Regions from separate parts of the Streptomyces sp. NPDC047869 genome, predicted to be linked through region 1. Evidence: riboswitches for the same ligand, from Rfam matches in the RefSeq annotation. Region 1 holds a riboswitch; each other region holds the start of a gene.
What was found. A riboswitch is a leader RNA that binds a small molecule or an ion and turns the genes downstream of it on or off. The one in region 1 is predicted to bind S-adenosylmethionine.
Positions count from the first base shown of each region.

Region 2: linked by a shared signal. The riboswitch ahead of AB0924_RS23670 (hypothetical protein) and the one ahead of AB0924_RS38155 (aminotransferase class V-fold PLP-dependent enzyme) in region 1 are both predicted to bind S-adenosylmethionine.
Region 3: linked by a shared signal. The riboswitch ahead of thrC (threonine synthase) and the one ahead of AB0924_RS38155 (aminotransferase class V-fold PLP-dependent enzyme) in region 1 are both predicted to bind S-adenosylmethionine.

Region 1 covers NZ_JBEYRK010000057.1:1,657-11,040, forward strand. The annotation lists gene AB0924_RS38135 (NYN domain-containing protein) at 1-116, opposite strand, end outside; gene AB0924_RS38140 (hypothetical protein) at 154-393, opposite strand; gene AB0924_RS38145 (rhomboid family intramembrane serine protease) at 546-1,289, shown strand; gene AB0924_RS38150 (Lrp/AsnC ligand binding domain-containing protein) at 1,286-1,567, shown strand; gene AB0924_RS38155 (aminotransferase class V-fold PLP-dependent enzyme) at 1,598-2,968, opposite strand; SAM riboswitch class IV at 3,152-3,268, opposite strand; gene trpD (anthranilate phosphoribosyltransferase) at 3,354-4,418, opposite strand; gene AB0924_RS38165 (cytochrome bc complex cytochrome b subunit) at 4,542-6,173, opposite strand; gene AB0924_RS38170 (Rieske 2Fe-2S domain-containing protein) at 6,170-7,228, opposite strand; gene AB0924_RS38175 (c-type cytochrome) at 7,225-8,037, opposite strand; gene AB0924_RS38180 (heme-copper oxidase subunit III) at 8,097-8,717, opposite strand; gene AB0924_RS38185 (hypothetical protein) at 8,864-9,265, shown strand; gene AB0924_RS38190 (Ig-like domain-containing protein) at 9,314-9,384, opposite strand, start outside.
Region 2 covers NZ_JBEYRK010000019.1:3,891-13,274, forward strand. The annotation lists gene AB0924_RS23660 (ISAs1 family transposase) at 1-324, shown strand, start outside; gene AB0924_RS23665 (hypothetical protein) at 424-627, shown strand; gene AB0924_RS23670 (hypothetical protein) at 798-1,784, opposite strand; SAM riboswitch class IV at 1,919-2,028, opposite strand; gene AB0924_RS23675 (DUF3293 domain-containing protein) at 2,224-2,736, shown strand; gene AB0924_RS23680 (hypothetical protein) at 2,837-2,995, shown strand; gene AB0924_RS23685 (helix-turn-helix domain-containing protein) at 3,214-3,540, shown strand; gene AB0924_RS23690 (methyltransferase domain-containing protein) at 3,705-4,532, opposite strand; gene AB0924_RS23695 (hypothetical protein) at 4,652-5,857, opposite strand; gene AB0924_RS23700 (helix-turn-helix transcriptional regulator) at 5,854-6,177, opposite strand; gene AB0924_RS23705 (hypothetical protein) at 6,174-6,323, opposite strand; gene AB0924_RS23710 (hypothetical protein) at 7,031-7,228, opposite strand; gene AB0924_RS23715 (sigma-70 family RNA polymerase sigma factor) at 7,347-8,024, shown strand; gene AB0924_RS23720 (zf-HC2 domain-containing protein) at 8,029-8,283, shown strand; gene AB0924_RS23725 (NAD(P)/FAD-dependent oxidoreductase) at 8,722-9,384, shown strand, end outside.
Region 3 covers NZ_JBEYRK010000031.1:41,442-50,825, reverse strand. The annotation lists gene AB0924_RS30550 (ROK family protein) at 1-25, opposite strand, end outside; gene AB0924_RS30545 (extracellular solute-binding protein) at 165-1,406, shown strand; gene AB0924_RS30540 (DUF3263 domain-containing protein) at 1,443-1,670, shown strand; gene otsB (trehalose-phosphatase) at 1,738-2,571, shown strand; gene AB0924_RS30530 (trehalose-6-phosphate synthase) at 2,590-4,008, opposite strand; gene AB0924_RS30525 (glucosyl-3-phosphoglycerate synthase) at 4,116-5,087, opposite strand; SAM riboswitch class I at 5,249-5,391, shown strand; gene thrC (threonine synthase) at 5,409-6,692, shown strand; gene AB0924_RS30515 (MoaD/ThiS family protein) at 6,689-6,964, shown strand; gene AB0924_RS30510 (cold-shock protein) at 7,412-7,615, shown strand; gene groL (chaperonin GroEL) at 7,914-9,384, shown strand, end outside.

The sequences.
Region 1 (9,384 bases):
AGCCCGAAGGCGTCCGAGACGATCTGCACGACCCGCCGGCGCACGCCGTCGGGCAGCGGACGGTCAAGCACCTCGGCGGTGCCGTCGCCCGGCCCCCCGCCTGCGGTCTCCACCATCCGTCACACCCCAATACCTCTACGGGGCCCGCTCCGCTCAGGAGCCGGCGCCCGGCCTGTCCACGAGTTCCACCTGGTCCACCGCGTTGCACCAGCGGCAGCGGACCGACTCGATGGTCTCACTGACCACCTCGCGCTCCTCGACCGTCGGCTCGCCCGCGAGGTCGAGGTGAACGTACTCGACGACCTTCGACGAGCGGGTCACGTCGAAGCGGGTGAGGTTGCCGCAGAGGGCGCAGCGCCATCGTGTCGTGGCGGTCGGCAGGGGAACCGTCATCGTGACTGTTCGCTTCCTTCTCGGGTCGTCCGCGCCGCTCCTCGGCGCGTGTGGCTCGTAACCCTACGGCCTGCCGGTCGATCGCCGCCCGCCCGTCCACGGCGGCGGGGCGATGTATCAGCTTACGTCCTGTTACGTCATGCTCTGTAGTCATGATCCGCACCTGGGGCACGGCGGCCCGCGGAGCGTTCCGGGCGGTCCGGGGCGCCTCCGCGCCGATGACATACGTCCTGCTCTTGCTGTGCACCCTGATCTTCGTGCTCGGCCCGGCCTCCGGACTCACCCCGGCGTACGGCTCGGGCGGAGCGCTGTTCGCGGCACAGCGGGCGTACTTCCGCCACTGGGGCGTGGTCCCGGCCGAGCTGTTCGACCCGTCCGTCCGGGCGGCCCTGACCCCGGCCACCGCCCTGTTCGTGCACGGCAGCTGGGTGCATCTGCTCGGCAACATGCTCTTCCTCTTCGTCTTCGGGCTGATGACCGAGGAACGGATGGGCCGGGTGGAGTTCACCCTCTTCTACGTCGGCTGCGGTTACCTGGCCCTGCTGGGCTACGCGGCCGCCAACGCCGCCTCCGGACAGTCGCTGGTGGGCGCCTCGGGGGCGATCTCGGCGGTCCTCGGAGCGTTCCTTTACCTGTTCCCCCGTGCCCGTGTGACCAGTCTCCTCCCCTTCCTGTTCTTCCTGCCCCTGCGCTTCCCGGCCTGGGTGGTGCTGCCCTTCTGGGCCGCCCTGCAGTGGCTCGCGGCGGGCCGCTCGGGCCAGGGCCCCGGGGTCGCCTACCTCGCCCACCTGATCGGCTTCGGCCTCGGCTTCGGCTACGCGTGGGTGCGCTACGGGGTGACTACTAGAGTGAAGTCCGCACCGGCCCCGGCACCCCAGGGAGAGAACCAGCCGTGATCACCGCGATTGTCCTGATCAAGACCAGCGTGGACCGGATCCCCGAGATCGCGGAGCAGATCGCTTCGCTGGATTCGGTGAGCGAGGTTTTCTCCGTCACCGGCACCTACGACCTGATCGCCATGGTGCGAGTGCGGCAGCACGAGGACCTGGCCGACGTCATCCCGGGGCGGATCAGCAAGATCCCCGGCGTGGAGGGCACCGACACGCACGTCGCGTTCCGCACGTACTCCCAGCACGACCTGGAGGCGGCGTTCGCGATCGGTCTCGACTCGTGAACGCCGCCTCCTAGCGGTCCGCGCCCCGGCTCAGGCCTGGTCGCGCACCGGCACGCAGCGGCCGTCCTCGGTGCGGTAGCGCCACCGCGCGCCGTCGCGGACCAGTTCCCGCACCGCGTCGACGAAGCGCTCGACGTGCTCGTCGGGCGTGCCCGCCCCGAAGCTGACCCGGACGGCGTTCAGGGACTTCTCTCCGGGCGCGGCCTCGGGTGCCCCGCACTCGCCCTGGGTCCTCGGGTCGCCGTCCAGCAGGGTGCGGACCAGCGGGTGGGCGCAGAACAGGCCGTCGCGGACGCCGATGCCGTACTCGGCGGAGAGCGCGGCGGCGAAGTGGGAGCTGTTCCAGCCCTCGACGACGAAGGAGAGCACGCCGACCCGCGGGGCGTCGTCGCCGAACAGGGAGAGCACCCTGACCTCCGGCACCTCGGCGAGACCCGCCCGGACCCGGGCGATCAGCCGCTGCTCGCGGGCCACGAGGGCGTCCCAGCCGGCCTCGGTGAGGGCCTTGCAGGCGGAGGCGATGGAGTAGGCGCCGATGACGTTCGGGGAGCCGGCCTCGTGGCGCGCGGCGCTCTCGTGCCACTCCACGTCCACTCCTCCGTCGGTGCGCCGGGTGACCCTGCGGCTGGCGCCGCCGCCCGCGAGGTACGGCTCGGCCGCGGCCAGCCAGTCGGCGCGGCCGGCCAGCACACCGGAGCCGAAGGGCGCGTACAGCTTGTGACCGGAGAAGGCCACCCAGTCGACGTCCAGGTCCCGGACCGACACCGGGTGGTGCGGGGCGAGCTGGGCGGCGTCCAGGACGATCCGGGCCCCGTGCGCGTGGGCCGCGGCGGCCAGCTCGCGCACCGGCCACAGCTCCCCGGTGACGTTGGAGGCGCCGGTGACGCATACCAGGGCCGGGCCGTACGGGTCGCGGTCGGCGAGGGCCCGCTCCAGGGTCTCCACGGCCTGTCGCGGGGTGCGCGGCGCGTCGAGGACGGTCACCTTCGCGCCCTGCCACGGCAGCAGCGCGGCGTGGTGCTCCGTCTCGAAGACGAAGACCTCGCAGCCGGCCGGGAGCGCCCGGGCGAGGAGGTTCAGGGAGTCGGTGGTCGACCGGGTGAAGACCACCTGGTCGCTGTCGCGGCAGTCGAGGAACCGGGCGACCGTCCGGCGGGCGTTCTCGAACAGGTCGGTGGAGAGCTGGGAGAGGTAGCCGGCGCCGCGGTGGACGCTGCCGTAGTACGGCGCGTAGGCGGCGACGTCGTCCCAGACGCGCTGCAGAGCGGGGGCGCTGGCGGCGTAGTCCAGCGCGGCGTAGGTGACCTCGCCGCCCGTCACGAGCGGGACGGTGACGTCACGGCCCAGAACGGGCAGCTGGTCACAAATGGTCTGGGTGGCGGCAGCGGTGGAGACGGACATGGGTGAACTCCCGTGAGGCAGGCCGGTGTCACCGTGCGAGCGGTACGGCTCGGAGCACGGCGGAAGGGGAAAAGGGGTACGCGGAGGCGGGGCTCTACGCCCTATCGCATTCGCTTGCTCACAGAAGGCTCCCTCGACGACCAGGACCCCTGGTCCCGCGCTCCCTGCAGGAGCCGCGCGAGGGGTCCGCGCTTGCCGTGGACCTCGCTGCCCACGACCTGGTCCTCACCCGGGGCACCCCGCCACGGACGGAGGGTTGCCGGACAGCCGGCCGGGGCCGAATGGCTGTCACTCATGACCTGGTTCAGTATCCTGCCACACGATCTTCGGTGCGCAAGGCGCGGTCCGCCATCCGGACCGCGCCCCGCGTCGCACCCGGCGGGTGTCAGGCGTTGCTGGCCGCCACCCACCGCTCCAGCGTCCGCTTCGCCGCCCCGCTGTCGATCGACTCCGCCGCCCGCGCCATGCCCGCGCGCAGCTGCTCGGTGAGCGGCTCGTCGGCCGGCCGCAGGGCCACCAGCGCCGCCGCCGAGTTCAGCAGCACCGCGTCCCGGACGGGCCCGTGCTCGCCGTCCAGCACGCGCCGGGCCACCTCCGCGTTGTACGAGGCGTCGGCGCCGCGCAGGGCCTCCACGGGGACCAGCTCGATGCCGGCGTCCCGGGGGTCGAAGCGCTCCTCGGCGACCTTGCCGTCGCGGACCACCCACACCCGGGACGTCGAGGTGGTGGTCAGCTCGTCCAGGCCGTCGTCGCCCCGGAAGACCAGGGCGGAGTTCCCGCGCTCGGCGAGGACCCCGGCCACGATCGGCGCCATGCGCGGGTCGGCCACCCCGACCGCCTGGGCGCGCACCTTGGCCGGGTTGGTCAGCGGGCCGAGCACGTTGAAGGTGGTCCGGATGCCCAACTGGCCGCGGGCGGCCGCGACATGGCGCAGCGAGGGGTGGAACTTCACCGCGAAGCAGATGGTGATGCCGGCCTCTTCGGCGACCTCGGCGACCCGCCGCGGGGTCAGGTGGAGATTGATGCCGAGCTTCTCCAGGACGTCGGAGGAGCCGGAGGCGGAGGACGCGGCACGGTTGCCGTGCTTGACGACCTTCGTGCCGGTGCCGGCGACGACGATCGACGACATGGTGGAGATGTTCACCGTCTTCGCGCCGTCGCCGCCGGTGCCGACGATGTCGACGGCCGGCCCGGGCACCTCGATCACATTGGCGTGCTCGTACATGGTCCGCACGAGTCCGGTGATCTCCTGCACCGTCTCGCCCTTGGCGCGCAGCGCCACCATGAACCCGGCGATCTGGGCGTCGGTCGCCTCGCCGCGCATGATGAGGTCCATCGCCCAGGCGGTCTCGTCGGCGGACAGGTCACGGCCGTCCAGCAGGCCGTTCAGCAGGGCGGGCCAGGAACGGCCCGCCGCGGTGTCGCCTCCAGCGGGGGTCACAGCGCTCATGGCCGCTCCTGGGTGTCTTCGAAGAACAGTGTGCTCCCACCCTATCCAGCCCCGGGCACCGCGAAGGGCCCCGTCCGTAAGCCGGACGGGGCCCTTCGACTGTGGCGTGGCGACGCTCGGGGATCAGTGGTGGCCGTGGCCGCTGGTGATCTCCTGGTATTCCTCGACGGTGGCCTTCGGGATCTGGTTGTCCTCGCCGTAGTAGGCGCTGCTGAGCTTGGCGCGCAGCTTCTCGGACCCCTTCACCTTGCGCTCGACACCGTTCTCGTCCACCGTCGGGCCGATCTCGGTCGGCTCGTACTGGTGGTGGGCGGTCAGGGTGTGGAGCTGCTCCTGGCTGAGCGGCTCGTGGATCTCGATGAACTCACCGTGCGGCAGGCGCTTGATGATGCCCGTCTCGCGGCCGTGCAGCACCTTCTCGCGGTCCCGGCGCTGGAGGCCGAGGCAGATCCGCTTGGTGACGATGAAGGCGATGACCGGTCCGGCGAAGAAGGAGATCCGGACGAACCACGTGACCGCGTTGAGCGACAGCTGGAAGTGGGTGGCGAAGAGGTCGTTGCCACCGCCGACCAGGCCGACCATGTACACCGTGATCCAGGCGACACCGAACGCGGTGCGCGTCGGGGCGTTGCGCGGGCGGTCCAGGATGTGGTGCTCGCTCTTGTCCCCGGTGACCCAGGACTCGATGAACGGGTACAGCGCGATCGCCGCGAGCACCAGGCCGAAGAGGACCAGCGGGATGAACACGCCCAGGACGAGCGTGTGACCCCAGAAGTTGATCTCCCAGCCCGGCATGTAGCGGACCAGACCCTCGGCGAAGCCCATGTACCAGTCGGGCTGGGCGCCCGTGGACACCTGGTCCGGACGGTACGGGCCCATGGCCCAGATCGGGTTGATCTGGGTGACCGCGGCGATGGCCGCGATCACGCCGAAGACCAGGAAGAAGAAGCCTCCGGCCTTGGCCATGTACACCGGCAGCAGCGGCATGCCGACGACGTTCTTCTCGGTCTTTCCGGGACCCGCGAACTGCGTGTGCTTGTGGTAGAAGACCAGGATCAGGTGGCCCACCACCAGGCCGAGCATGATGCCCGGCAGCAGCAGGATGTGGATCGAGTAGAACCGGGCCACGAAGTCGTGGCCGGGGAACTCGCCGCCGAAGAGGAAGTACGAGATGTACGTGCCGACGATCGGCATGGACAGGATCGCGCCCTCGGTGAAGCGCACACCGGTGCCGGAGAGCAGGTCGTCCGGGAGCGAGTAACCGGTGAAGCCGGTGAACATGCCCAGGACGAACAGCAGGAAGCCGAACAGCCAGTTGATCTCACGCGGCTTGCGGAACGCGCCGGTGAAGAACACGCGCATCATGTGCACGAACATGCCGGCGAGGAAGATCAGCGCGGCCCAGTGGTGGATCTGCCGGATGAGCAGACCACCGCGCACGTCGAAGGAGATGTGCAGGGTCGAGTTGAACGCCTCGGACATCAGCTGTCCCTGGAGCGGGACGTAAGAGCCGTGGTACTCCACCTCGTTCATCGACGGGTGGAAGAACAGCGTCAGGTAGACACCGGTCAGGATGATGATGAGGAAGCTGTACAGGCAGACTTCGCCCAGCATGAACGACCAGTGGTCGGGAAAGATCTTGCGCATGTTGGCCTTGGCCAGGGAGTAGATCCCCAGCCGGCCGTCCGCCCAGTCCGCTACCCGCTCGCCGGCCGGCGCCTTGCCGCGCCGCTCGTTGTTCTCGTTGGTGCTCATCCGCGCTCCCAGAATGCAGGACCGACGGGCTCCTCGAAGTCGCCGAGCGCCTGGAGGTAACCCTCGTCGTTCACGCCGATGCGGAGCTGCGGCAGGGCGTGACCAGCGGGGCCGAAGATCACTCGGGCACCGTCGGAGAGGTCGAAGGTGGACTGGTGGCACGGGCACAGGACGTGGTGCGTCTGCTGCTCGTACAGGGAGATCGGGCAACCGACGTGGGTGCAGATCTTCGAGAAGGCGACGATGCCCTCGTGCGACCAGTCGAGCTCGCGCTTGTCCTTGATGTTGCCCGGCTGCAGCCGGATGATCATCACGGCGGCCTTGGCGATCTCGTTCTGGAAGTCCTCGTCGGTCTCCTCCAGGCCCTCGGGCTTGACGAAGGTGAGCGAACCGACGGCGACGTCCTCGGGACGCAGCGGCTGGTTCGTGTTCGTGTTGACGAGGAGCTTGCCCTTGGCCCACAGGGTGTGCCGGAGCGAGGTGCCGGGCAGCGGGCCGAGGTCACGCAGCAGCACGACGCCGGAGAGCGGCACCAGGGTGAGCGCGCCGAGCATCGTGTTGCGGATCAGCTTGCGGCGGCCGAGCGCCGACTCCTTGGCACCCTGCTTGAAGTCCGCGTGGACCTGCGCGCGGACCTCCGGTGGGGCCGAGATCGGGTGACGCTCGGCGGCGACCTCCACGTCGGACATCAGGGTGCGGGCCCAGTGGACCGCGCCTGCGCCGATGCAGAACAGCGCCGTACCCAGGGTCAGGCCGAGCGCGAAGTTCAGCGCGCTGATGTGCCCGATCGGGAAGACGAAGACCGAGGTGTCGGGCGAGATCGTCACGTACGAGGCGATGAAGCCGACGGTGGCCAGCATCGAGACCGTGAACAGCAGGGCGACGACGCGCTCGGACCGCTTGGCGGCCCGCTCGTCGATGTCCTGGATCCGGTGCTCGTGGGGCGGCAGCCCCGGGTCCGCGAACGGGTTCGCCTCGTCCGCGACGCTCACGGCGCCGTGTGCGTGGTCCTGCGCTGCGGGCAGGTTCTCTTCTGGAATGTCTTGGCTACTCATGACTTCTTGGCCTTTGCGGTCCGGGCGGCGACCCACACGGCAACCGCGATCAGTGCGCCGAGGCCGAAGATCCAGGCGAACAGACCCTCGGTGACCGGCCCGAGGCCGCCCAGCTCGAGGCCACCCGGGTTGACCGTCTCGTCACCGTTGACCGCGTTCAGGTACGCGATGATGTCCTTCTTGTTCTTCTCCGACATCGTGGTGTCGGGGAAGGACGGCATGTTCTGCGGGCCGGTCTGCATGGCCTCGTAGATGTGCTTGGGGGACACGCCCTCGAGGTTCGGCGCGTACTTGCCCTTGGTGAGGGCACCACCCTTGCCGGTGAAGTTGTGGCACTGCGCGCAGTTGGTGCGGAACAGCTCGCCGCCCTTGGCGATGTCCGCGCCCTCCGGGCTGTACTGCTGCTTCGTCGGCACGTTCGGGCCGGCGCCCAGCGACGCGACGTACGCGGCGAGCTGGTCGATCTGGGCCTGCGTGTAGACGACCTTCTTGCGCGGGATCTGCGCCATCTGCGAGGACGAGGCGGGCATACGGCCCGTGCCGACCTGGAAGTCGACGGCCGCGGCGCCCACGCCGACCAGACTCGGCCCGTCGGAGGAGCCCTTGCCACCGGTGCCGTGGCAGCTGGCGCAGCCGACCTCGTAGAGCTTCTTGCCCTCCTTGATGGTCAGGGACTGGGAGGTTTCATCGGCCTGTGCCTTGCTCGCGGGCGCGAACGCGGCGTACAGCCCCCCAGTGGCCGCCAGCGCGAGGAGTAGGACGACGACCGCCGCCAGCGGATGGCGTCGTCGTGCGGAGAGCTTTTTCACGGATTACCCCGGTGTCAGGATCTTCTGCGTCGATGCTGGATGTGCGGGAACGGTCCCGGCTACTTGATCAGGTAGATCGTGGCGAAGAGGCCGATCCAGACGACATCGACGAAGTGCCAGTAGTAGGACACGACGATGGCGGCGGTCGCCTGCTCATGCGTGAACCTCTTCGCCGCGTATGTACGGCCGAGGACCAGCAGGAAGGCGATGAGACCGCCCGTCACGTGCAGGCCGTGGAAGCCGGTGGTCAGGTAGAACACCGAGCCGTACGGGTCGGAGGACAGGGAGATCCCGTCCTTCTTCACCAGCTCCGTGTACTCGTAGATCTGACCGCCGATGAAGATCGCGCCCATGATGAAGGTGAGGATGAACCAGCCACGGAGCTTCTTCACGTCTCCGCGCTCGGCGGCGAAGACGCCGAGCTGACAGGTCAGTGAGGAGAGCACCAGGATCGTGGTGTTCGTGGCGGAGAAGGGCACGTTGAGTGCCTCCGCCATCTCCTTCCAGTGCGCCGGTCCGGTCACCGACCGGAGAGTGAAGTACATCGCGAAGAGGGCCGCGAAGAACATCAGCTCGGAACTCAGCCAGATGATGGTTCCGACGCTGGTGAGGTTCGGTCGGTTGACCGACGGGTGCGCGTGCCCGGTTTCTACTGTCGTTGCTGTCGCCACGACCGACATTATGTCGGTCGCTTATCCCGCCCTCACCCCGGGGGGTGCCGTTCGGAGTGTCTTGCCCCGTCGAACCGGTGTTGACGTGGTGTTCATGGGAGTAGCATCCGCCTCGAACGGCCCTGTCCGTACGACGCCCACGTCTCGGAGGAAGCATGCAGCCGACCGCCACAGTGCTGGTGTACAGCGACGACTCCAACACCCGCGAGCAGGTGCGGCTGGCCGCGGGGCGGCGGCCCGCTCCGGACGTGCCGGTCGTGGAGCTCCTGGAGTGCGCGACGCCCGAGGCGGTGCTGCGCGAGCTGGACAAGGGCGGCATCGACGTGTGCGTGCTCGACGGCGAGGCCGTGCCGATGGGCGGCATGGGGGTGTGCCGGCAGATCAAGGACGAGGTGTTCAACTGCCCGCCCGTGCTGCTGCTGATGGGGCGGCCGCAGGACGCGTGGCTGGCCACCTGGAGCCGTGCGGACGCCGCTGTGACGCTGCCGGTGGAGCCGGTGGACTTCGCCTCCGCCCTGGCCTCCCTGCTGCGCCGGAAGCGGCTGCTGGGCGTCTGACGGGCGGTCCGGGGGCGCGGGGCGGGCCGTACCGCCCCGCGCCCCGGGTCACAGGGCCACCGGCCGCAGCCTGGGGGCGTCGTGGGACGGTGCCCCGGTGTCCGGTGTGCCGGCCGTCA
Region 2 (9,384 bases), on a different contig from region 1:
GCCCTCGTCACCTTCGACGCACTGCACTCGGTCCAGGCGAACGTCGCCTGGCTGGTCGAGACCAAGAAGGCCCACTACATCTCGGTGATCAAGGCTAATCAGCCGACCGCACACCGCCAGCTCGCCGCCCTGCCGTGGCGGGACATCGCCGTCCAGCACACCACGGCCTCCACCGGCCACGACCGCCGCGAGTCCCGCTCGATCAAGACCTGCGGCACCGCGGACGAGCTCGGCGGGATCGCCTTCCCCTACGCCTGCCTGGCCATCCGTGTCCACCGTCGCCGCAGGCAGAGCGTCCGACGCGAGAGTCGCGAGACCGTCTAGGCCGTCACCAGCCTCGACGCTCACCAGACCACCCCCGCCGACCTGGCCACCGCGATCCGCGGCCACTGGACGATAGAGGCCCTGCACCATGTGAGAGACGTGACCTTCGCGGAGGACGCCTCCACCGTCCATACCGGGACCGCACCCCGCGCCATGGCGACCCTCCGCAACCTCGCCATCGGCCTGCCCAAGCTCCTCGGAGCCGACAACATCGCCAAGACCACCCGCGCAATCCGCGACCAACCCGAACGAGCACTCCCACTCCTGGGCATCACCAACAACCGCGACGTCTGCAGAACTTGATCGAGCCCTGGTACGGGTAAGGAGGCGGTGTTGGCGGTCCGGAGGTAGGTCTGTCGTTCACTTGCCCTACTCTTCGTCTTCGATGTGGTGTGCGCCCGGCCCGGCGACGCGGTTGCTGTTGCCCACGACAACAGGGCACAGGGCACAGCAGCTTGGGGCCTTTCAGTCGGTCACAGCTCGGTCAGAGGCACGTGGCAGTGTGTCCAGTGGATGCTCCAGTCGCTGTCGAGCGGGGTGTAGCCGGCCTCTCGCACTCGTTCCGTCGCCTGTGCCAGGTGGCTCCGCAGTTCTTCGAGACTGCCGCTGCCCAGCTCCTTGCGGTCAGCGTCCAGCTCCAGCTGGAGGTACATGACGTGGTCCTCTCCCCGGTGCTCGGCACTGAACTCGACGGTGTAGTAGCCGTTGCTGCCCTGGCTGTAGATGGACACATAGTGCTGCGTGATCTCGTCCGGATCGAAGCCGTACTCTTCGAACACTTCAAGGGTTTCGTACGGCGGGTCCGTGACGTCGCACGAGCTGCACCACCACTGGATCTGCCATGGACCGTTCGGGGCCCACCCCTCCGTTTCCAGCCTTGCCTGGGCGAGTTCGGTGAGGGTGGTGAGCGTTTCGAACCAGTCTCCGTCGGTGTCCGAGGTGATGTCGCCGCCCAGGTGATAGGCCGACTCCTTCCCCGTGCCGTCGGCGAAGTCGTCCACGACCGTCAGAACGCAGCCGGTGTCCTCCTGGTACTCCACCTTCGCGTACCGCCGCTTGTCCGCGTCTCCCCGGTGGATGCCGGGCATGCCGGCACCCGTCCGGGCCTCTGTTCCGTCGGCCTCCTCGCCTTCCGCAGACACCGGGTCCGGGTTCCGGGGCCCGACGGGTGCGTGCCGGTGAGGATTGAGGCAGACCGACTCCAACCGGGCCTTTCCGATACGGCTGCTGATCAGCGATCCGGGAACATGCTCCCCCTGGCTGACAGCACGTGCCTGAAGGGGTCGGTCCTCGCTGCGGTAGAAGGCGACGTCGAATCCGCTGTCGAGCCACTGGCCGAAGATCTCGTCAGTTCCTGGCAGGCCGGAGCTGCTCACCTCGGCCGTGCAGAACAGTGCCCGGGCGGTGTCGAGGGCGATGGTCACCAGGCCCGCGCGGTCCGGCTCTGCGACTGCGGACATGGCGGGTTCGGGTGCCGGCTCAGGCTTCTGGGTCTGCCGCCCCGTCGGCAATTCGGGGATCGCGTCGGAAACGGGCACGGGCGGTCAACCTTCCGGAGTCGATGGACCCCGGTAGTGCCCGTCCGCACCCCGGTGATCTGCGGTTTCCCAACGCACCGTGCGCTGGGCTGGTCGTCACCCGGGGCATCCGCGGCGAGCGGGATGTCGTTCAGCAAGCCGGGGCTTGACCCTGGAACTCGTGACCGGGCGCGAAGGTAACACCCGTCCGGATCTTGCACAATGTGATCCACAACGCTTTACCCCTTGACCGGTGGTGTGGCATCGTTCCGCTCGGTCACGACGCCGATCGCGCCGAGGACCGGCTCCCACGGCCTTGTGGGAGCGAGCACCGATCTCCCTGCTGGTGGGTAAGGGGGTCCTTCGTCCACAGGAGGGCCTCATGCAGGTCACTGACGCTGCGACCACACCCCCGAACTGGGATCTCTACCGGCGGACGGTCGTCGATATCCGATTCCCGGACCGGACGGTACGGGTCGCACCGCGTCCGCGGGGCACGGCCGAGGGCCCTTTCCCCGACCTCTCCGGACCTGCCGGAACCGCCGCCCTCCACGTCGTCACGGCGTGCGACCCCCACGGCCGTCCCGCCCTCGCCGCGGACAACGCCCGCGCTCAGGCCCTGCTCCTCGACGAGCTCGACCGGCGAGGGCTCGCGTGGTGGCCCGCAGCGGGAGGTGATGCGCACGGCACACACATCGAGCAGAGCGTCGCCATCGCCGGCTTGAGCGACTCGGCGGCACGTGAACTGGGACGGTGCCTCCGCCAGGACGCGGTCTTCGCCTGGACCCCCGGTGCCTGGCATCTGCTGTCCTGCGACGGCGGCGTGACGGACGTCCAGGGATGGAGGGCGTTCACCAACAGGGGTCGGAGCTTCGTCACTTGGCCCACCGCCTGACGGACCCGCGACCGGACGCCGAAACAACAGCACCAGGAACAGGAAAACGATGGGCATGTACCCCATGCGCACCCCAGACCGTTGCCCCCGATGCGCCAGGGTGCTCTCCGGACCGCCCGCCGAGCGGGTCAAGGCCGACGGTTTCCCCGCGGAGGTGACCTACGAAACCGACCCCGTGTGCGGTGCGCGCTGGCATGTGTGGGACAAGACCTCCCTGCTGCGCCACTTGGCCCGCCCCCACGTGGACGGCACAAGCTGACGTCACGATGCTGGAGCCGTACGCCCGCACCGACGTCGACGCGGTCGCCCAGCGTGCCCCTGCCGCCCGCAGCCAGGACCAAACCTCGGCCCGGCGTTCCGGCGGGTGTCTGTCGTATGGAATAGCGGGTCTCAACGTCCCTGCTGGCGCAACCTGCAGGGCGGATAGCGTCCGGTCACACACGAGAAGGCCCGCCGCATCGAATGATCGGACAACCTGTGAGTACTGCTGGCTTCGGAGGGGGGACACAGCGCTCCGGCGATCCCTCCCGGATCGGCCTGCAGGGCACCAACGAGGGCCTGGACGCCGCTCGTGCCCGCGGCGCCCGACTCGGGCGCCCGTCGGCGATGACGGAGGAGCAGGTACGTCACGCCCGCGACCTGCTCGCCCGCCCAGAGAACACCGTTACCTCGATCGCGAAGCTGCTCGGCCTCTCCAGGAACACGATCTACAACTACGTGCCAGAGCTGAACGGCGGTCGCCTCGCACTGGCTGAGGCGACGAGCACGCCGGAGCTGCCCCAACCCACCCGGTCCGAGGACTGATCACCGCCGTTTGCGGCTGGTGACAGCGTTCTTACCGGCACGACGGCCGTGGGTTCAGCGTGACTGAGGTGCTTTCACTGGGAACCCACGGCGTCTTTGGCAGGCAGGCATGGAAGTGCGGTGGGTCCGTTGCCGCTGAATCGGCAGGTCCTTCACCACTGGGCTCACTCGGCGCGCTGTCCGACGCGGAGGACGCTCAGGTAACGGCGTGATGCTCGGTCACCCATCCGCGCGCGGATGTGCTCGGCGATTGCGTCGAGCAGGGGCTCACGGACGTCGCGGTCGAGCCTCCGGTACAGCGACAACGAACGAAGGTGATCGGCAAAGCCGTCCCCGTTGAACCACTGAACGGTTGGATACCAGCGCACGATCGTTGGGCCGAACAAGTCTCCGGGGTCGTCGACCAGGCCCCAGCCCTCGTCGGTGGTGCGCACGTCGTCCTCCAGGGGAGGATGACCCCAGCCGGGGTTCCCAGGGCAGAACCGCTCGTGGAGATCGGCGGTCTCGGCGTACACCTCCGGCTCTCCCGGTCGGCGGACAACGACGTTGCCGAGCAGTGCCATCCAGCCTGCGGGATGGAGCACGTCGTGCGCTCGCTGCCAGCCGATCGAGGGGTCGACCCAGTGCCACGACGACGCAGCCACGAGGACATCGAAGCGTCGACCGCGGTCGTCCCACTCCTCAAACATCGACGTCTCGACTTCGACTTTGCCGAAGGTAGCGATCCGCTGGCGAGCGAGTGCGGCCATGTCCGCGCCCGGCTCGATGGCCGTTACTGAGCACCCGAGCGCTGCCAGCGAGCGCGTCGCCTGGCCGGTACCGCAGCCCAACTCCAGCACCGACGACCTTTCGTCCATGCCGGTGACGGTGACAAGGTCCGCGAACAGCTCGTCAGGGTATCCCGGCCGGACCCGGTCGTAGAGCTCGGGGACTTCGTTGAACACTCGGCCGAGGTCCTGCCGATTCGGGCGCATCTGCGGATCATCAGTCACGAGCGCACAAGCTATGAGGCTCGTCCACGGGACACCACTGGTTTAACGGGAGCTCCTCGACAGCAGCCGTGCCGGTCTCTTCTGTCTGTTCCGCCAGCACCGTTCGGCCGGGGATCACTTCACGGGCAGCTGTCAAGACCACCCGCTCTGCCTTTCGGCCGCACCTCGGCGGTCTGCTCGATCTGGTCATCGAGCAGGTTTTGGGCGATGGCCGCGTAGCGGCTCGCGGCGCTGTGGGACAGGTTGAAGACCAGGGCGAGATGCAGTGGGTCGGCGCCGGCGGTCAGTGCCTCGTGCAGTACCCGGTCGCCGCGGACGCGTTCGAGGTAGACGCCCTGGTGCAGCAGGTGCCGTTTAAGGTGTTCGGGGCTCACGGGCCCGGCACCCAGGGCTGTCTTCGCGTTGATCAGGACGTGCCGGTTGGGGGTCTTTGGCCAGGTGGCCCGGCGCTGGTCGAGCCAGGCCAGCAGGGTCTGGTGGGGCAGTTCGCCGAGCCGTTGGCCATGTCCGGCGATGGTGATCCTGCGGTTGGGCAGGTCAAGGTCGTCCAGGCTGAGGTGTCGGATGGCCGTAGCGCGGGCGGCGTGGACGGCGGCCAGGGCGACGATCAGCCGTTGAGCCGGGGTGACGGCGATCCGCTGGACGGCAAGCACTTCGTCGTCGGTCATCGGCAGCAGGCTGCGTGGGATGTCCTCCGCCCTGAGCCGGGTGGTGGGGTTGGCGAAGATCAGGCCGCGCTTCTTGGCGAAGCGAGTCGTCGCCCAGTTCTCCAGCAGGGGCCGGACACAGCCGAAGTAGACGTAGAGACAGGTACGTGACCGGGGTTTGGCGCGCCTGTCACCGTCGAGGAGGACCAGCAGCCAGGCGTAGACGGCACCGGCGAATCCGTCGGGCAGTTCGCCGGTGCGGTCGTCGATCCAGGAGCGGATCGACGAGGCGCTGTCATCTTCCAGAAGGTCCAGGTCGGCGAGGACTTCGGCGACCCGAAAACTGGAAGCGTGTCGAGGCATTCGCGTACGGATTTCGGTGAGCTTCACGGGCTTGCCGGGCGGGCGGTGCTCCAGCACCGCCGTCAGGCCGTCCATCGCGCACCGCACGAGCGACGGCGACCATCCGTTGGCCTCGCCGAGTTGTTCGGCGTGGGCCGAGGCCGACCGGAGCGCGAGGTTGTCCGAGGTCAAGGCGGGGTGCTGCCAGCGTGGCGGGGGTGGGACTCCCGCCTTGCGCCGGTAGTAGGAGGCCAAGCCCCGGCACTTGTTGTCGCAGTACGCCCGGTCCCGCCGGGAGCCCTCGGGCAGCAGCTTGCCGCGGTGCACGCAGTTCATCGAGGGGGCAGAGACCTGCCTGTGCGAGGACGTGGGGCGACGGCGCGCGGCTGGCCCACCGCAGTGGCCTGCGAGTCGGTCGCCAACGTCGGCTTCGGCACCCGCTCCGGCTCGGGCAGCAGCAGGTCCTCGACGCCGCAGCCGAGCACCGCGCAGATGACGTCGAGCTCATCGAGCTTGACGGTGTTCGGCTGACCGGGCCACAGCCCCGACATCTTCCCCGCGCTGATCACCACGCCACGCTCGGCGAGCATCCGCTGGAGTTCGCTGGCAGTCCAGATGCCGCGGTTGGCGGCCGCCAGACGAAGGTTCCACTTCACTGGGCCAGTCCCTTCCATGGCTCGGTTGCGCGCTGCTGTCCGGCGACCCAGGCCTCTTCGACATGGGTGCCGTGGACGTGGATATACCGAGCCGTGGTACCGGTCCAGGCATGTCCAAGTAGTTCCTGGATGGCGAACAAGGCCATGCCGGCGAGATAGAGCTGAGAGGCGCAGAAGTGCCGCAGCACGTGCCGGGGTGAGCTTCCCGGCCCAAGGTCGGCAGGTGCTGGGCGGCGGCATCGGCCAGCGACCGGCGGAAGACGTCGGCGGTCGCCCGCGAGCAGGAACCGTCCTGGTTCTTGCGCTCGGAGGGGAACAGCGGGGCGCCCGGCCGGGTGTGGTCGGCGTCGAAGTGGCCCCACACGTCCTCGATGAACCACCGCAGGTTCCGGTCGGCGGCTAGGTTGTCGCCTGCGACGGGGCGCCAGCTCTCACTCTGTGCCCGGTGGGACCCAACCCCCCCCCGTCGGTCAGGTGGGCCTGCTCGGGCCGTCTGTGGGCCGTGCGGGGGTGCGCAACGACAACCAACGCTGACAAACGTCGACGGCTCCGTCGCTGGTCAGATGGTTGACCAAGGACGGAGCCGCAGATCGCAGGCGGGCGTTTTCAGAACTTCAAGTCTGTGCCGCCCAGAGGGCGCGTAGATCAGTTGCTGACTACGCGGGAGGGGCGTAGGGGTTCCCGTTGGACGCCGGCGGGCCACCCCACCGTGCCCCCGGTGGCGGGACAGGAACCCAGTCTGGGCCGCGGTGATCCAGCCACCACCTACCGATGGTGTGGAACTTTCCCTTGCGTCCGTCAGGCCGGGCGTCCGGGAGCCCGCCCCGTACGCGCTGCTGTCGAGGTCAGCCGGTCAGTGCGTGTCGAGGGTTTCGTGGCAGTCGATGAGGGTGTCGAGGCCGACGAGTTGCAGGGTGCGCAGCACCGCACCGGTCGGGCTTGCCGGGCGGAGCCAGCCGTCGGCCTCGGTGAGGGCGTGGTGGGCGGCGATGAAGATGTTAGGACATCCTGCGTACCAACCGCGTGCGAAAGGCGATTCCTGGCTCAGCACGAGATGGAAACAGAAGTTCCGGGCCGCGCCGTAGGCGGCAGGCCCGGGCGCCGACGCTGGGTGTGGCCGCTCCCTGCGAACCCATGTGACAGCCGGGAATGAGGGGTTTAGCGTCGAAATGGAGCTGGATGACCCCACTGGTGTGAGGCGAGCTGCTGTGGTTACCGACAGGGCCGATGCGCTCACCGTCCACAGGCTCCGGGAAGGCGACGAGGTCGCGTTCGTGTCGATCATGACCTCGTGGTCCCCGGCGATGCTGAGGCTGGCGCGGGTGTACGTCAGGACGTCACAGTCGGCGGAGGACGTGGTTCAGGACACGTGGCTGGCCGTGCTGGCGGGGCTGGACGGGTTCCAGGAGCGCTCCGCGTTGCGGACGTGGGTGCTGGGGATTTTGGTCAACAAAGCGAAGACCTGCGCCCTTCGGGAGCAGAAGGTGTACCCGACGGACGTGCTGGACGGCCAGGAGGCAGGTCCCGCTGTGTCGCCCGATCGATTCCGTGGACCAGAGGACCGGTGGCCCGGGCATTGGCGGGTCTTTCCTGAGCGGTGGCCCGTGATGCCGGAGGACGAGGTGTTGTCCGGCGAGCTTCGTCAGCGGATGGGGCGGGTTTTGGAGAGCTTGCCGCGCAGGCAGCGGGAGGTGATCGAGCTCAGGGACGTCTATGGGTACTCGGCGGACGAGACGTGCTGGATGCTGGATGTGTCCGCGGTGAATCAGCGGGTTCTGCTGCACCGGGCGCGTGCGCGGATGCGTGCCGGCATCGAGGAGTACCTTCGATCCACAGGGGTGGGGTGACGCGATGGCTGAGGCGGAGGGTCTCAGTTGCGCCGAGTTCGTGGAGCTAGTGACGGACTTTCTCGAGTGGGCGCTCGATACACGGTCACGTCTTCGGTTCGAGCAACACCTGGCTGAGTGCGAGGGCTGTGAGACCTATCTGGAGCAGATGCGCGAGACGTTGAGCATGCTGGGTCGTATTCCGCGCCAAACACTCTCGGAGGAGGCCCAGCACCGGTTGCTGACTGCTTTCCGCGACTGGAGAGCCACCGCGCCGTGAAACGCTTCGGCTGTCGGAGGCCGCATCCGTGGCGGGCCTGGGGGCGCGGCACCGAAGGTGCAGGTGGAGGGCACCAGATCACCGCGGCGTGACAGCGGGAACCTGGCGGGCACAGACGGCGTAGAGGCTGGGTGCCCCAGGCTGCCCTGAGGGTGCCGAGGTCGGCGAAGCTCGTTGTTGGGTGCCTGAGGGCCGGCAGCGGTCAAGCGGACACGCAGGTCGGGGCCATTTTCCACGGAGACAGCCTCGGGGTTTTGGTGTCGCCGGAGACACGGTCAAGAGCCGGACTACGCGTCTGCCTGTGATCTGCCGATGCGCCGCGTTCGGTGCAGCCGGCTTCGGTGCAGCCGGGATCAGGGCAGCCGGCAGGGCGGCTGTAACGCCCGGCTGGGGTGGGGGGACACAACCGGACGGGTCGTTCGTGTGGAGGAGGCGGACATGCGCGAGCTGCAGGTGGATGTCGTGGTGGTCGGGGCGGGACCGGCAGGTGAGAATGCGGCGGGTCGATGCGCTGATGCCCGGCTGTCGGTTGCGGTGGTGGAGCGGCAGCTGGTGGGTGGGGAGTGCTCCTACTGGGGCTGTATTCCCAGTAAGACGCTGCTGCGGCCGGGGGACGCGGTGGCGGCCGCCCGCCGGGTGCCGGGGGCCGCTGAGGCGGTGACTGGGGGTGTGGACGCGCAGTCTGCTTTCGCCCAGCGCGATTACATGACGAGTCACTGGCAGGACACCGGGCAGGCCAAGTGGCTCGCCGACCGGAATATCACGCTGGTACGCGGGGCTGGGCGGCTGGCGGGGGATCGCGTGGTGGAGGTGACCTCCGAGGACGGCGACACCACACAGGTGACGGCGAGCAGGGCCGTAGTACTGGCCACGGGTACGGCGGCGGCCATCCCGCCTGTCGACGGATTGCGGGACATCCGGGTGTGGGACAACCGGGGTGCCACCGCGGCCAAAGAGCTCCCGTTGCGTCTGCTGGTGCTGGGTGGCGGTGCGATCGGTGCGGAGATGGCGCAGGCGTTTCATCGGCTGGGCTGTCCGGAGGTCACCGTGGTGGAAGGGACCGATCGCCTGGTTCCGCGGGAGGAGCCGTTCGCGGGCGAG
Region 3 (9,384 bases), on a different contig from region 1:
CGTCCAGGGCGATGACATGTCTCACGGGGGACAGTGTGGCCCCCGGACCCGCAAGAGGTCTAGTCCACTCACGTGGTGTAGACCTTATGTGTCCACATATTGAACGGTCAGACAGCAGGGTTGGGGCTTTGAGGGTGCGTCGGCGTACGGCAGGAACGATCGCGGTGGTGTCCGCACTGGGCATGACGGCGGTCCTCGGCGGCTGCGGGAGCACGGACTCCTCCGACGTGACCCTCAGACTCGTCGCTGCCGACTACGGCGACTCGGCGGCGAACGGCTCCAAGAAGTACTGGGACGGGCTGGCCAAGGAGTACGAGGCCGAGCACGGGGTGAAGGTCGAGGTCAGCGTCTACTCCTGGAACGACGTCGACCGCAAGGTCAAGGAGATGGTCGACGCCGGGCACGCCCCCGACCTGGCGCAGATCGGCGCCTACGCCGACTACGCGGCCGCGGGCGAGCTGTACCAGGCCTCCGACCTGCTCTCCATACGCACCCAGGCCGACTTCCTCGCCGCGCTCTCCGACGCCGGCCAGTGGAAGCACGTGCAGTACGGCATCCCCTTCGCGGCCTCCACCCGGGTGCTCTTCTACAACAAGACCCTGTTCAGCCAGGCGGGCATCACCCCGCCCACCAACTGGGACGAGCTGGCGGCCGACGCCCGCGCGCTCAAGGACAAGGGCGTGAAGTACCCCTACGCGCTGCCGCTCGGCCCGGAGGAGGCCCAGGCCGAGACCATGCAGTGGCTGCTGGGCGGCGGCGACGGCTACACCGACGACATCGGCGCCTACAGCATCGACTCCGCGAAGAACGTGGAGACCTTCACCTGGCTCAAGGACGACCTGGTCGGCAAGGGCCTGACCGGCCCGGTCGCCCCCGGCAAGCTGAACCGCGCGGACGCCTTCACCGCCTTCACGGACGGCCAGGTCGGCATGCTCAACGGCCACCCCACGCTGATCCAGCAGGCCGCCAAGAAGGGCGTGAAGTTCGGCACGGTCCCGATGCCGGGCCGCACCGGCCGGACCAAGGCCTCCATGGGCGTCGCCGACTGGATGATGGGCTTCCGGCAGAACGGGCACGCCCGCGAGATCGGCGACTTCCTCGACTTCGTCTACGAGAAGAAGAACGTCCTCGCCTTCTCCCGCGAGTACGGACTGCTGCCGGTGACCGACTCCGCGTCCCGCGCCATGTCCGGCTCGGACGCGGCCGGCGACAAGGTCCTGCGCCCCTTCCTCGACGAACTCCCGCTCTCCCAGCTCTACCCGGTCGGCAAGACCTCGTGGGCCTCGGTCAGCGCGGCCGTGAAGAAGAACATCGGCCAGGCGGTCGCCCCCGGCGGCAGCCCCGCCGACGTGCTGTCCCGGCTCCAGTCGACGGCGTCGGCCGCGGACAGCGCCGACGTCAACTGAGACCGGCTGTCGGTGCCCGGCGCTACGGTTGGCCGCATGGAGGAACTGGGCAGCCGCGAACAGGCCATCCTCGCGCTGGAACGCCGGGGCTTCGCCGGCCCCGGCGCGAAGGAACGGGCCATCCGCGAGGAACTGGGCCTCGCCCCGGTGCGCTACTACCAGCTCCTCAACGCCCTCCTGGACGACGCCCGGGCGCTCGCCGCGGACCCGGTCACGGTCAACCGCCTGCGCCGGGTGCGGGAGGCCCGCCGCCAGGAGCGCTGAACCGCCGGCCCGGACCGGGAGGAACGCTCCAGGAGTGACCCGGGCCCGCGCCGGATACTGTCCCTGTATGGACCTCCTGCCGACCCCGGCGACCCAGGCGGGCCGCGACGGACTGCACACGCTGCTGGCCAAGCCCCGCGCGGCGGTGATCGGCCTCGACTTCGACGGCACCCTCGCCCCGATCGTCGCCGACCCCGAGCAGGCCCGCGCCCACCCGGACGCCGTTCCCGCGCTCGCCGCGCTCGCCCCCGAGGTGGCCTCCGTCGCCGTGGTCACCGGCCGGCCCCCCGAGGTCGCGGTGCGCTACGGCGGCTTCGCGGACGTGCCCGGCCTGGAACACCTCACCGTCCTCGGCCACTACGGCGCCGAACGCTGGGACGCCGCGACCGGCGAGGTGACCGCGCCCCCGCCGCACCCCGGTGTGGCCGCGGTCCGCGCCGAACTGCCCGGGCTGCTGGAGCGCGCCGGCGCCGGGCACGGCACCTGGACCGAGGACAAGGGCCGGGCCGTCGCCGTGCACACCCGCCGCGCCGACGACCCCCAGGCCGCCTTCGAGGCCCTGCGCGGGCCCCTCACCGAACTCGCCGCCCGGCACGGCCTGATCGTCGAACCCGGCCGGCTGGTCCTGGAACTGCGCCCGCCCGGCATGGACAAGGGCGTCGCCCTCCTCGACCACGTCCGCCGCACCGCCGCCGGGTCCGTCCTCTACGCGGGCGACGACCTCGGCGACCTGCCCGCCTTCGCGGCCGTCGGGGAACTCCGCGCCGAGGGCGTCCCCGGCCTGCTGGTCTGCAGCGGCAGCACCGAGGTCACGGAACTGGCCGAACGGGCGGACCTGGTGGTCGACGGCCCGGAGGGGGTCGTCGCGCTCCTGCGCGCCCTGGCGGCCAGGCTCGGCTGACCCGGCCCCGCCGGACCCTCAGCCGGTCAGCGCGCCGAGCTGGTCCAGGAACCACTGCGCCGGCGGCAGCGCGATGGCGGCGGCGGCCAGTCGCTTGGACCGCTCCGCCCGCTCGCCCTGGGGCAGGCCCAGCGCGGTGTGCAGCGCGTCCGCCGTCCCCACGACGTCGTACGGGTTGACCACGATCGCGTCCTCGCCCAGCTCCTCGTACGCCCCGGCCTCGCGCGACAGCACCAGCGCGCACCCCTCGTCGGAGACGACCGGCACCTCCTTGGCGACCAGGTTCATGCCGTCCCGGATCGGGTTGACCAGGGCCACGTCCGCGAGCCGGTAGGCGGCCAGCGAGCGGGCGAAGTCGTCCTTCACATGCAGCACCACCGGCGTCCAGCCGGGCGTCCCGTAACGGGAGTTGATCTCGTCCGCGACCCGTTGCACCTCGGCCGTGTAGTCGCGGTAGACCGCGAGGTCCTGCCGCGAGGGGTAGGCGAACGCGATGTGCACCACCCGCTCGCGCCACTCCGGGTGGCCCTCCAGGAGCTGCCGGTACGCCAGCAGTCCGCGCACGATGTTCTTGGACAGCTCGGTGCGGTCCACCCGGACGATGGTCCGGCGCCCCTCGCCGATCTCCGCGCGCAGGGCCGTCATCCGCTCGTCCACGTCCGGCCGGTGCGCCCGCTCGCGCAGGAAGTCCGCGTCCGCGCCGAGCCCGTGCACCCCGATCCGGGTCCCGGACGGGATGCCGGGGCCGAGCACCGCGTGGCAGCAGTCCGTGAACGCGTCCGCCCAGCGCCTGGTCAGGAACGCCGCCCGGTCCGCGCCGAGGATGCCGGTCAGCAGCTCGGCGGCGATGTCGTCGGGCAGCAGCCGGAAGTAGTCCGGCGGGGCCCACGGGGTGTGCGAGAAGTGGCCGATGCGCAGGTCGGGACGGAGCTGCCGGAGCATCCGCGGGGCGAGGGCCAGGTGGTAGTCCTGGATGAGCACCGCGGCACCCTCGGCCGCCTCCTGCGCCAGCGCCTCGGCGAACGCCCGGTTGTACGCCTGGTACGAGGCCCACTGGCGGCGGAACTCCGCGTCGAGGACCGGCTCCAGCGGGGTCTGGTACAGCATGTGGTGGACGAACCAGAGCACCGAGTTGGCGATGCCGTTGTAGGCGTCGGCGAACACGGTCGCGTCGATGTCGAGCATCCGCACCCGCTGCTCGCCGGTGTCCTCGGCCGGCAGCAGACCTCCGCCCGCCCGCCGTACCGCCTCCCGGTCGCCGTCGCCGAGCGCGGCGCAGACCCACACCGCGTTGTGGTCCGGCCCGATGGCCGACAGCCCCGAGACCAGCCCGCCCCCGCCCCGTCTGGCGCTCAGCGAGCCGTCCTCGAGCACCTCGTACGAAACCGGGCCGCGGTTGGACGCGACCAGCACCTCAGCACCCTGCGTGGAAGCCATGATTCTCAACCTAGCCCGGCCCGGAAACGCTCAAACGTACGCTCCGCCCCGGAAGGGGACTGTATACGGCCGTTCTTCCGCGTCCACCGCACCGCGCGCCGGGCCGCTCAGGCCACCTTGCGGTGCGCGTACTCCGCGATCTGCACCATCGGCGGCCGCTCCTCGGTGTCCACCGAGTAGGTGCGCGGCTCGAACCCGTCCTCGCCCCGTTCGAACTGGGTGAGCGACGGCCGTACGAGGTGGCCGCGGGCCAACCGGAGCTGGGCGGTGCGGTAGATCGCCGCGGCCATCCGGCCGAGTGCCTGCCCGTCCTGGTGCCGGTGCCTGCGCACCCCCACGTCCACCTGGGCCAGCGCGTCCAGGCCCACCAGGTGCAGCGCGTCCACCAGCATGCCCAGCTCCACGCCGTAGCCCACCGGGAACGGGAGCTGCTCCAGCAGCGAGCGGCGGGCCGCGTACTCCCCGCCCAGCGGCTGCACGAAGCCGGCGAGCTGCGGCCAGTGCATGTTCAGCAGCGGGCGGGCCATCAGCTCGGTGACCCGGCCGCCCTGTCCGGCGGCGGCCGTGCCGGAGGCGCGCCCGTCGGGCACGGTGAGCGGGCGGTCGTACATCGCCTTGACCAGGTCGACGTCCGGCTCGGTGAGCAGCGGGCCGACGATGCCGAGGACGAAGTCGGAGGAGAACTCCCTCAGGTCGGCGTCGATGAAGCAGACGATGTCCCCGCTCGTCGCCAGCAGCGAGCGCCACAGCACCTCGCCCTTGCCGGGGACGGCCGGTATGCGCGGCAGGACGCTGTCGCGGTGCACCACCCGGGCGCCGGCCGCGGCGGCGACCTCCGAGGTGCGGTCGGTGGAGCCGGAGTCGACGACGACGATCTCGTCGACCAGCGGAGCCTGCCGCATGAGGTCGTGACGGATGACGGCGACGATGTTGCCGACCGTCTCCTCCTCGTTGAGCGCGGGCAGGACGACGGAGACGGACTGCCCGGTGCGCTGCTTGGCGGCCAGGACTCCGTGCAGCGGGCGGTCGGCCACGGACCAGGAGCGGGTGGCCAGCCAGCGCTCGACTTCTTCCAGCACGGTCTGCGGCTCCTCACTGTCGTGATCACACCTGTTGGGGGAGGGTGATGCATCTCGCGGTTCGGACGACTATCTCAACTGTCCCGGCCGTCGGTTACAGTCTTGAACAACGCCGATGACCATCGCATGTCGGGGGTCGCCCGGCGTTCACAACCGAATACCGCTCATCCAGAGGGGCAGAGGGACACGGCCCGATGAAGCCCCGGCAACCCCCCTGAGCCGCACTCGTTTTCGCGCGAGGCTCCCGGCCAGGGAAGGTGCCAAATCCGTCTCACGGCGAGATGCGTCGTGAGGAAGATGAGGAGAAAGGGCCTCGCCTCCATGGCTGTGCAGACAGTTGCAAGCACCAGCAATCCCGCCGTCGATCTCGGCCCCGCCGCTGCCCTGAGCTGTCGCGAATGCGGACACCGGGTACCCCTCGGACCGGTCTTCGCGTGCGAGGAGTGTTTCGGCCCGCTGGAGATCGCCTACGACTTCTCCGCCTACGACACCGAAGAGCTGCGCCGGCGCATCGAGGCGGGTCCCGCGAACATCTGGCGCTACGCGCCCCTGCTGCCCGTCCCCGCCGACGTGGCCCGGAAGCCGAACCTCAACCCCGGCTGGACCAAGCTCGTCAAGGCCGACAACCTGGCCCACGAGCTGGGCGTCACCGGCGGGCTGTACGTGAAGGACGACTCCGGCAACCCGACGCACTCCTTCAAGGACCGCGTCGTCGCCCAGGCCCTGGAGGCCGCGCGCGCCTTCGGCTTCACCACCCTGTCCTGCTCCTCCACCGGCAACCTCGCCGGTGCCGTCGGCGCCGCCGCCGCCCGGGCCGGCCTGCGCTCCTGCGTGTTCATCCCGCACGACCTGGAGCAGGGCAAGGTCGTCATGGCCGCGATCTACGGTGGCGAACTCGTCGGCATCGAGGGCAACTACGACGACGTGAACCGTTTCTGCTCCGAGCTGATCGGCGACCCGGCCGGCGAGGGCTGGGGCTTCGTCAACGTCAACCTGCGCCCGTACTACGCCGAGGGCTCCAAGACGCTGGCGTACGAGATCTGCGAGCAGCTCGGCTGGCGGCTGCCCGACCAGATCGTGGTCCCGATCGCCTCCGGCTCCCAGCTCACGAAGATCGACAAGGGTCTGCGGGAGCTGATCGAACTCGGCCTGGTCGAGGACCGGCCGTACAAGATCTTCGGTGCCCAGGCCGAGGGCTGCTCGCCGGTGTCGACCGCGTACAAGGCGGGCCACGACGTCGTACGGCCGCAGAAGCCGAACACCATCGCCAAGTCCCTCGCCATCGGCAACCCGGCCGACGGGCCGTACGTCCTGGACATCGCGCGCCGCACCGGCGGAGCGGTGGAGGACGTGACGGACGAGGAGGTCGTGGACGCGATCAAGCTGCTGGCCCGGACCGAGGGCATCTTCGCGGAGACGGCGGGCGGAGTGACCGTCGGCGTCACCCGCAAGCTGCTCAAGGCGGGCGTGCTGGACCCGGCGAAGACCACGGTCGTCCTCAACACCGGCGACGGCCTCAAGACCCTCGACGCGGTGGCCGGCACCGGCCTCACCGCCACCATCCGCCCGAACCTGGACTCCTTCCGAGAGGCTGGCCTCGCATGAGCGTGACCGTTCGCATCCCCACCATCCTGCGCACCTACACCGGCGGGAAGGCCGAGGTCGCCGCCGACGGCGCGAACCTCGCCGAGGTCATCGAGAACCTGGAGAAGAACCACACCGGGATCGCCGCGCGGGTGCTGGACGACCAGGGCAAGCTGCGCCGCTTCGTCAACGTGTACGTCAACGACGACGATGTCCGATTCGAGCAGGGTCTGCAGACCGCGACCCCGGACGGCGCCGGTGTCTCCATCATTCCGGCGGTCGCCGGCGGCTGACTGACAGAATGACCGATCATTACCTTCGGTAACGCCGGTTACCGATTGTTCGTTGAATGGCCTCCCCCGCGCGAGAAACGGAGGGGGCCATTCTGTGTGATTGAGCGCGGTAGAGTTGGGGAACCCGCTCCCGGACCATGGGTCAGGGGCCCTGGATTCACCGCGATGCACCCGACAAGAAGTAGCCAAACTGTGGGTGCTTTCTGCGGCTTTTGTGTATTTTATGGAGCCCGACTTGCCCTGAATTCGGGCGAATTCACGCTACATTCCGGACCGTTCGCGTCCATATTTCTCGTCCGATTGACCTGTTGCAGACGGCAGTTGGGCAGATACATTCAGCGGCGGTCGACGCGTTCCGGCGCACGCCCCCGGCCAATGGGGGGTGAGGTCTGACCCGGGTCCGCGAAGTGTGGATCTGTGCAAGGGCCAGTAATAGGGGAGTTAGGCATGGCTCAGGGCACCGTCAAGTGGTTCAACGCGGAGAAGGGGTACGGCTTCATCGCGGTCGACGGTGGTGCGGACGTATTCGTCCACTACAGCGCCATTCAGATGGACGGCTACCGCACCCTGGAAGAGGGCCAGCGGGTGGAGTTCGAGATCTCGCAGGGCCAGAAGGGCCCGCAGGCCGACATGGTTCGCCTCAGCGCCTGAACGTTTCTTGCACGAAGGGCCCGCACCTCGCACAGGGTGCGGGCCCTTCGCCGTGCCCGGGCCCCTGTGTTCGCGGGCGGCTGACGGGGCCGCCCGTACCCCGGGAGGCGCTTGCACTCGGGCATGCCGAGTGCTAATCATTGCGTTAGCACTCTGAAGGTGAGAGTGACAACGAGGACCGGGTCGGTGAGGCCCGCAGGCCAAGTGGGGGAAGGAACCACGCGGCCGGCGAGCCGTCCGTCGCGGGCGCGGGCGCGGTCCGAAGGAATCACCCCCAGTCCTGGAGGGACCACTTCACATGGCCAAGATCATCGCGTTCGACGAGGAGGCGCGGCGCGGCCTCGAGCGCGGCATGAACCAGCTCGCGGACGCCGTCAAGGTGACGCTCGGCCCCAAGGGCCGCAACGTCGTCCTCGAGAAGAAGTGGGGCGCCCCCACGATCACCAACGATGGTGTCTCCATCGCCAAGGAGATCGAGCTCGAGGACCCGTACGAGAAGATCGGCGCCGAGCTGGTCAAGGAAGTCGCCAAGAAGACGGACGACGTCGCCGGTGACGGTACGACCACCGCGACCGTGCTCGCCCAGGCCCTGGTCAAGGAAGGCCTGCGCAACGTCGCCGCCGGTGCCAACCCGATGGCCCTGAAGCGCGGTATCGAGAAGGCCGTCGAGGCCGTCTCCGCCGCCCTGCTGGAGCAGGCGAAGGACGTCGAGACCAAGGAGCAGATCGCCTCCACCGCGTCCATCTCCGCCGCCGACACCCAGATCGGCGAGCTGATCGCCGAGGCCATGGACAAGGTCGGCAAGGAAGGCGTCATCACCGTCGAGGAGAGCAACACCTTCGGCCTCGAGCTCGAGCTCACCGAGGGCATGCGCTTCGACAAGGGCTACATCTCCGCCTACTTCGCGACCGACATGGAGCGCATGGAGGCGACGCTCGAGGACCCGTACATCCTCATCGCCAACTCCAAGATCAGCTCCGTCAAGGACCTGCTCCCGCTGCTGGAGAAGGTCATGCAGTCGGGCAAGCCGCTGCTGATCATCGCCGAGGACGTCGAGGGCGAGGCCCTGTCGACCCTGGTGGTCAACAAGATCCGCGGCACCTTCAAGTCCGTCGCCGTCAAGGCCCCGGGCTTCGGCGACCGCCGCAAGGCCATGCTCGGCGACATCGCCATCCTCACGGGCGGCGAGGTCATCTCCGAGGAGGTCGGCCTCAAGCTGGAGAACGCGACCCTGGACCTCCTGGGCCGCGCCCGCAAGGTCGTCGTCACCAAGGACGAGACCACCATCGTGGACGGTGCCGGCTCCTCGGAGCAGGTGCAGGGCCGCGTGAACCAGATCCGCGCCGAGATCGAGAACAGCGACTCGGACTACGACCGCGAGAAGCTGCAGGAGCGCCTGGCGAAGCTCGCCGGCGGTGTCGCGGTCATCAAGGCCGGTGCCGCCACCGAGGTGGAGCTCAAGGAGCGCAAGCACCGCATCGAGGACGCCGTCCGCAACGCGAAGGCCGCCGTCGAGGAGGGCATCGTCGCCGGTGGTGGCGTGGCCCTGCTGCAGGCCTCCCAGGTCTTCGAGAAGCTGGAGCTCGAGGGTGACGAGGCGACCGGCGCCCAGGCCGTGAAGCTCGCGCTCGAGGCCCCGCTGAAGCAGATCGCCGTCAACGCCGGCCTCGAGGGCGGTGTCGTGGTGGAGAAGGTGCGCAACCTGACCCCGGGCCACGGCCTGAACGCCGCGACCGGCGAGTACGTCGACCTGGTCGCCGAGGGCATCA